Regions from separate parts of the Thioalkalivibrio sp. AKL10 genome, predicted to be linked through region 1. Evidence: riboswitches for the same ligand, from Rfam matches in the RefSeq annotation. Region 1 holds a riboswitch; the other holds the start of a gene.
What was found. A riboswitch is a leader RNA that binds a small molecule or an ion and turns the genes downstream of it on or off. The one in region 1 is predicted to bind cobalamin.
Positions count from the first base shown of each region.

Region 2: linked by a shared signal. The riboswitch ahead of bluB (5,6-dimethylbenzimidazole synthase) and the one ahead of G333_RS0109805 (porin) in region 1 are both predicted to bind cobalamin.

Region 1 is NZ_KB907144.1:235,678-239,084, reverse strand. Features, by position in the region: gene G333_RS0109810 (cytochrome c) at 1-121, opposite strand, end outside; gene G333_RS0109805 (porin) at 142-1,272, opposite strand; cobalamin riboswitch at 1,383-1,605, opposite strand; gene G333_RS0109800 (cytochrome-c peroxidase) at 1,797-2,801, shown strand; gene G333_RS0109795 (DUF4399 domain-containing protein) at 2,866-3,315, opposite strand.
Region 2 is NZ_KB907143.1:455,873-459,279, forward strand. Features, by position in the region: gene G333_RS0107970 (iron ABC transporter permease) at 1-663, opposite strand, end outside; gene G333_RS0107975 (cobalamin-binding protein) at 803-1,639, opposite strand; cobalamin riboswitch at 1,860-2,124, shown strand; gene bluB (5,6-dimethylbenzimidazole synthase) at 2,217-2,990, shown strand; gene cbiB (adenosylcobinamide-phosphate synthase CbiB) at 2,987-3,407, shown strand, end outside.

The DNA.
Region 1 (3,407 bases):
CGTCACCCCAGGGCCCGGGCATCGGAAGCGTCACCTCGCCGGCATGGGCGACGGTGGCGGCGAGCAGGATCAGGACAAGGCCGGTGACCCGGAGGGCCGGTGTGAAGGTGGTTCTAGTCATGTCGGATCTCCTTTCCGGTTTCAGAAGCGGAACTGGTGCTGCAAGTGCAGCTCCCAGTCTGAAGTGCCAGCGTCGCGGTCCAGCCACATCAATTGGGTCTTTTGTCGCTGGCCGCGGTGATACCAGTTGAGGCCGGCGCCCCATTCGCGCTGCCAGCGCTCGTCGGTGCCGAGGTCGTCGCCGGCGTCGTGGCGCAGCACAGCGTGGCGCGCGGCGACCTCTAGCCCCTCCCAGGGCAGTGCCTGGGCCAGCTCGAGTTCGGCGCCCAGGTCGTGGTAGGAGGGACCGTGATCGGGCGATACGTCGCGGCGGAAGGCGGCGACTGAAATGGCGGTGCGGGCAAACTTGACGACGCTGTCGGCCGTTGCGGTGACCCAGTCGGCGCGTTGCTGATTTACCTGGTTCTCCCGTCCGCGAGTCCAGTCGCGCAGGTGATTGCGGTTCGCCGCCTGCAGGCCGACGCCGTGGGCCACCGTATGCTCGACCGGCTTGCCGACGGTCGTGTTGTCGCGCGGAAGGGTACCTACCGGTGCCCAGGCCCCCCGAGCGCTGAACAGGTGGCCGGAGGTGGACGGTCGGTCATCCCGCTGGTCAAGGCGGCCGCGACCGTCAAACACGCCGATGGCCCAGGCCCGGTCGTCGCCGTCGCCCCCCAGTAGGGTGACGCCGGTATCGCGTCCGGCCGGGACCTCGAACTGATTCCCCGCGATGCTCAACTCGGTGAACAGCCGGTTGGGGCCGCCGATGTCCCGCGGCAGACCGAAGGGCACGGTGAACTGGCCGGCGCGCAGGTCGAGGGACTCGGTCAGCGCGTATTGGAGCCAGACATCGCGCATCGAGAGCTCGCCGCTGCTGAAGTCGGGCTGCAGGCGAAAACTAAGATCGGGGTGGAAGAGGGTGCCCGTCGTATCCAGCCAGGCGCGGCGAAAGTCGAATTCGGTGGTGGTTCCCTCGTCGCCCCGCTCGATGGCGTAGCGGCCCTGGATGAGCGGGTCCAGGGTGATGGCGAAGTCGTCGGCTTCGCTTCCGAATTCGAACTGTGCCTGGAGGGGGGAAGCCCCGCCACTGGCGATCAACAGGCCGAGAAGGGTCGGGGCCGGAGCCAGGAGTGGCGGCCGGCCGGGTCGTCGGGTCGGTTTGTTCAAAGTCATTCTCCCTGGGACGCACACCCCGTGCGCCGTGGATGGAATGACGCTGGGTGGGCCAGGGGAGGTCGGGGACTATAGACACAGCGAGCCCGACCCGACCGCTTGCCCGCCGCAGCGTCAGGTTTCCTCCTGGCCGGTCTCCGGACTCGTGAAGCGGGCGGGGGTGCCCGGGCGGATCGCCTTCCCACGCCGAATTGCGGCGCAGTGGTTGTCGATCCGTTGTCTTCACCTACCGTTGCGGGGGCAGTGCCGGCATTGCGAACGGCAGTTCGCGCACCGGCTTCCCGATTATCCCCGGCGATGGAACGCCAGGGCACCTGGAGGCGGGGCGAAGGGTACTGGTGTGCAAACAGGCCGGCAAGAGGCGCGTTTGATGAGCGACCAACCGCAATGATTGATCTGGATCAACGGGCGGGCTGATTTCGCTGGTCGATCGAATACCGGGTCGATAGGGTGGGATTCAGGTGATTTGGACCGAGTCTATATCGGTCTTCGCCGACACCGATCCAATCTCAGGGAGACGCGCCATGATTCGACGTTCTTATCTTCGTAGCGCCATCTTTTCGGCCTGCACCGCCCTGGCGCTGGGCGTGGCCGCGCCCGCCGTGGCGGATACCGACTACTCGCAGTACCGGGATGTGTTCGAGCCGCTGCCGGCGCTGCCGCCGATCCCGGCGGACAACTCGATGACGAAGGAGAAGATCGAACTGGGCAAGATGCTGTTCTTCGAGCCGCGCATCTCCAGTTCGGGCGTGATCTCCTGCGCGACCTGCCACAACCCGGCGCTGGGCTGGGCGGATCGTATCCCGCGTGCGGTGGGTCATGACGGCCAGGTCGGCGAGCGCAACACCCCGACGGTGCTGAACTCCGGCTTCTTCACGGCACAGTTCTGGGACGGTCGCGAGGACGACCTGGAAGGCCAGGCGCTGGGTCCGATCCAGGACGCGATCGAGATGGCGATGCCATTGGAGGACGCAATCGAGCGTCTGGAAGAGTTCAACGAGTACCAGGAGAAGTTCGAGGCCGCCTATCCGGACTATGACGGTGACAACGTGATCAATGCCGATCACGTGGCCCATGCGCTGGCGACCTTCCAGCGCACGCTGAACACCCCGAACTCGCCGCTGGATCGCTGGCTGGTCGGGGACGAGGGCGCGATGAGCGAGCAGCAGATGCGCGGCATGAAGCTGTTCGCGGATAACGGCTGCGTCGCCTGCCACCGTGGCCCGGCACTGACCGACAGCCACTTCCATCGCATCCAGGTGCCGGGCTCGGAAGACGAGGGCCGTTACCTGGTGACCGGGGAGGAGAGTGATCGCTTTGCCTTCAAGACCCCGACCCTGCGCAACGTGGCCCTGACCTACCCCTACATGAACAACGGCGAGACCGCCACGCTGGACGAGGCGATCCGCATCATGGGGCAGGAGATGCTGGGCATGGAGTTTAGCGACGATGAAGTCGCGGACCTGGAGGCCTTCATGCACGCGCTGACCGGTGACATGCCGCAGTTCGAGATCCCGTCACTGCCATAAGCGACCGGTCGCCACTGGCGATGACAAGCCCCCTCCGGGTCCGGAGGGGGCTTTTTTGTGTCGCCTATTCGACGGTGATGGTGATCTTGTCGGAGGTCACTGGCGGGTCGAAGCTGAGGTGGCGGTAGTCCATGAAGAGCAATTGCAGGGTGTGGGTGCCTGGTTCCAGTTCGATTTCGCCTTCCGTCTGACCGCCTCCGAAGTGGCGCTTGTGGTCGGAGAAGGGGAGCGAGGCATCCAGGTCGACCTCGTCCAGCGGCTGGTTCACCAACAGGTGGTGATGCCCGGTGTTGTCGGCCTCGACGCCGGCCGGGGCCACGCCCATGCCGCGCAGGCCCATCTGGATCCGCACGGGACTCTCGACGGTGTCGCCATCCTGCGGGCTGATGAAATATACCTTGGCTTCATCGGCGGCCGAAACGCGCTCCATGCTGGTGGCGCTGCCAGCGGCCAGGGCGAATCCCCCGGTGACCAGAGCGATGGTTGCAAGTTGGGTGAGCGAAACCGGTTTCATTAGGACTCCTTTGGGCGGCGCAGGCCCCTGTGGTTGCCTGTCTTGAGTATAGCCAACCGAAACCGGGCTGCAGGGTCATCGGGGAGTATCGT
Region 2 (3,407 bases), on a different contig from region 1:
GGCCGCGGCCTGCATTGGCCCGCGCGCGAGCACGTTCAGGGTGCGGCCAAAGGGCAGGGCGAGCAGGGCGACGACCACGAGTACGCCCCAGGCCGGGTAGGGGTTGCGGGCATGGGAGACGTCGCCCATCAGCCAGTACAGCATGCCCGGGAGCTCCGCGGTGGGGCTGACCGCGAGGATGAAACTGATCATCGCGCCCCAGCCGGCGGCCACCACGACACCGGTCAGCAGCAGGCGGGTCGGGGTCCAGCTGCCCGTGCCGTGGGCCAGGCCGAACACCAGAATGGTGGACAGCAGGGCGCCCACGAAGGCCGCGGCCGAGACCGAGAACATGGACAGCCCCGCTAGCATCGCCAGCAAGGCGCCCACCGAGGCGCCGCCGGAGAGCCCCAGCACGTAGGGATCGGCCAGTGGATTGCGTAGCAGGACCTGCATCAGCGCTCCGGCCAGGCCCAGCAGCCCGCCGGCGGCGAACGCGGCCAGCGCGCGCGGCAGGCGCAGATCCAGCACCAGGGTGCTGTGCAGTCGCGAGGCCTCGCCGAAGAAGACACTCAGCAGGTCAGGGAACGGAATCTGCACGCTGCCGTAGGCCAGTGCCACCAGAACGGAGAGCACAGACGCGGGCAACAGCACGCCCAGGGCCAGGAGGAACGAACGGGTCAAGCGGTAGCCCTCCGCTCCAGGCGGGCGAAGCGGTAGGTTGCCGGAACGGCGGGAGCGCTGCCTTCAGCGCACGTACAACGCTCCTTCATTGGTGTCCCGCGATATCCTTTCCGAGAGACTGTGAGGCGGACCGTCATGGTCATGGGGCGGGACGGCGTGCGCGTGCGCGTTCGAGTTCTTCGCACATCAGGGCGGTGCCTTCCGCGATGCGTCCGGTATGGCGTTGCAGGAGCGAAGGGGGAATGAAGAACAGATTGTCGCGCTGGACCGCGGTCATATCCTCCCATTGGCCCCAGGCGACCACCCAGTCGGGGCGGTCCTCGCCCATGCCGCCGCCGATGATGACCTCGGGGTCGGCATCCAGTACGGCTTCGCGGCCAATGCGTGGCACCAGGCGGTCGAGATTGCCGAACACGTTCACGCCGCCACAGACGGCGATGGCCTCGGCGATCAGGTGGTCGTCATTGACCGTCATCAACGGTTGCTCCCACACCTGATAGAACACGCGAATCGGGTCCCGGTCGCCGTACGTGGCGCGGAGCGCGTCCATTCGGCCCAGGAAGTCCTCTGCCGCGGCCTCGCCCTGGTCATGCGTGCCGGCGAGCGTGGCCATGCGCCGCATGCTCGAGGCCACACCCTCGAAGCTGCGTGGTTCCGATACGTACACCGGCAGTCCCAGTTCGCGCAGGCGTTCGACCTGGGAGGCGGAGTTGCCGCTCTTCCACGCGATCACCAGATCGGGGTCTCTTTCCAGTACCCGTTCCAGGTCAATCCGGCTGTAGCCGCCAATCCGCGGGATGGCCTCCGCCTCGGGTGGATAATCGCTGTACTGCGTTGCGCCCACGATGCGGTCCCCCGCACCCACGGCAAACAGCACCTCGGTGATGTGCGGCGCCAGGCTGACGATGCGCTCGGCAGGCTGCTCCAGATGGACCTCGCGGTCATCGTCGTCGGTGACCGTGATTGAGTCCGCCATTGCGATCAGCGGGGTTGAGAGCAGGCCCAGGAGGCAAGCGAGCAGTGGAGTTCGGGAAGTCCAAAATTGCATGATTTTACAGTCGCATTGGATTGGTTGTTCAAGCGCCTTCGAGCCGGCTGGGGAGCCGCCACCTGGCGCTGGACTAGCGGGGCATCATAGCAGCAAGCCTGGGACGCCTCGGAGCGTCAATTGGTCGGCAGTGGGCTTGCCGCGTATGATTGGCGGCTTGCTACCAGGTGCCCGGGCGACTGATCGCGCGGGTTAAACGGGAAGTCGGTGCAGGCGCGAGATCCTCCGCAGCCCCATTCCGACGCTGCCCCCGCAACGGTAAGCGAGTGGGTTCGAGGGGTGCTTCCGCAGGCCGCTCGGACCTCGACAAGTCGAAAGCCACTGGGCCGAACGCGGCCCGGGAAGGCGACTTGCCGCCCCGGGTTGCCGGGGCCTCGCGAGCCCGGAGACCGGCCTGGACGATGTTTCTGCGACCGCGCGGTGGGCGAGGGTCGGTACGTGCGGGCCCCTGTGGCCACACCCCGATCCTTCTGCATCCGCGTCGTGTCCCCCTGACGGTAAGCCGATGCAGTCCGAGTTACCCGCCAATGAGAACCCTTCCTGCCCGGGCGCTGATGCCGGGGGTTCGGGATTTTCCCAAGATGAGCTTGCGGCCGTCTATCGCGTGATCGCGGAACGCCGGGATATGCGCCATTTTCGGCCGGACCCGGTCGATCCAGCGGTGTTGCGGCGGCTGCTCGAGGCGGCGCATCGCGCGCCGAGCGTGGGCTATATGCAGCCCTGGCGCTTCCTGCGCATTACCGACCCGGCGGTGCGCGAAGCGCTCCACGCCCACGCGGCGGATGAACAGGCGCGCACCGCCGAGGCCTGTGGCGAGCGCGCGGCGGAGGTGCATCGCTTGAAGCTGGAGGGCATCCGCGAGGCGGGCGAGTTACTGGTCGTGGCCCTGACCGATGGCCGCGAGCGCTACGTGCTCGGCCGGCGGACGCTCCCCGAGATGGACCTCTGTTCCGCCGCCTGTGCGATCCAGAACCTGTGGCTGGCCGCCCGCGCCGAGGGCCTGGGCATGGGCTGGGTCTCCCTGTTCGATCCGGACTGGCTGGCCAATCGGCTGGACATGCCCGAAGGCGGGTACCCGATCGCGGTGCTGTGCCTGGGGCATGTGGAGCGCTTCTATGACCGGCCGATGCTGGAGACCGCAGGCTGGGACAGCCGGCGACCGCTGGAAGACCTGGTGTTCCAGGATCGCTGGGGTGCGCCGTGCGAGCTGGGCTTGCCCACGGTTGTGCGGGAATCCGCCGCGCGTCCGGATGGGCCATCCGGGGGTGGCAACACATGAGTACCTTTCTGATCCTGATCGGCGCCCTGATCCTGGACCGACTGTTGGGCGACCCACGGCGGTTCCATCCGCTGGCCGGATTCGGCCAGCTCGCGGCCTGGGCCGAATCCCGCTGGCATGCGCCGAGTCGTGTACGCGGAGCGCTCCTTCTCGCGGCGCTGGTCCTGCCCTGGGTGGTGCTGGCCGCACTGGGCACCTCGTTGGCCTGGGGCTGGCTTCTGACGCTGGCGATCCTGACGCTGGCGATTGGCTGGCGCAGCCTGGACGAGCATGCGGAGGTGGTGGCCGAGGCCCTGGATAAGGATGACCTGTGTGGCGCGCGCACCGGCGTCGGCATGCTGGTCAGTCGCGACACGGCGGCCCTGGACGAGCGTGGGGTGAGTGGCGCGACCATCGAGTCGGTGCTGGAAAACGGCA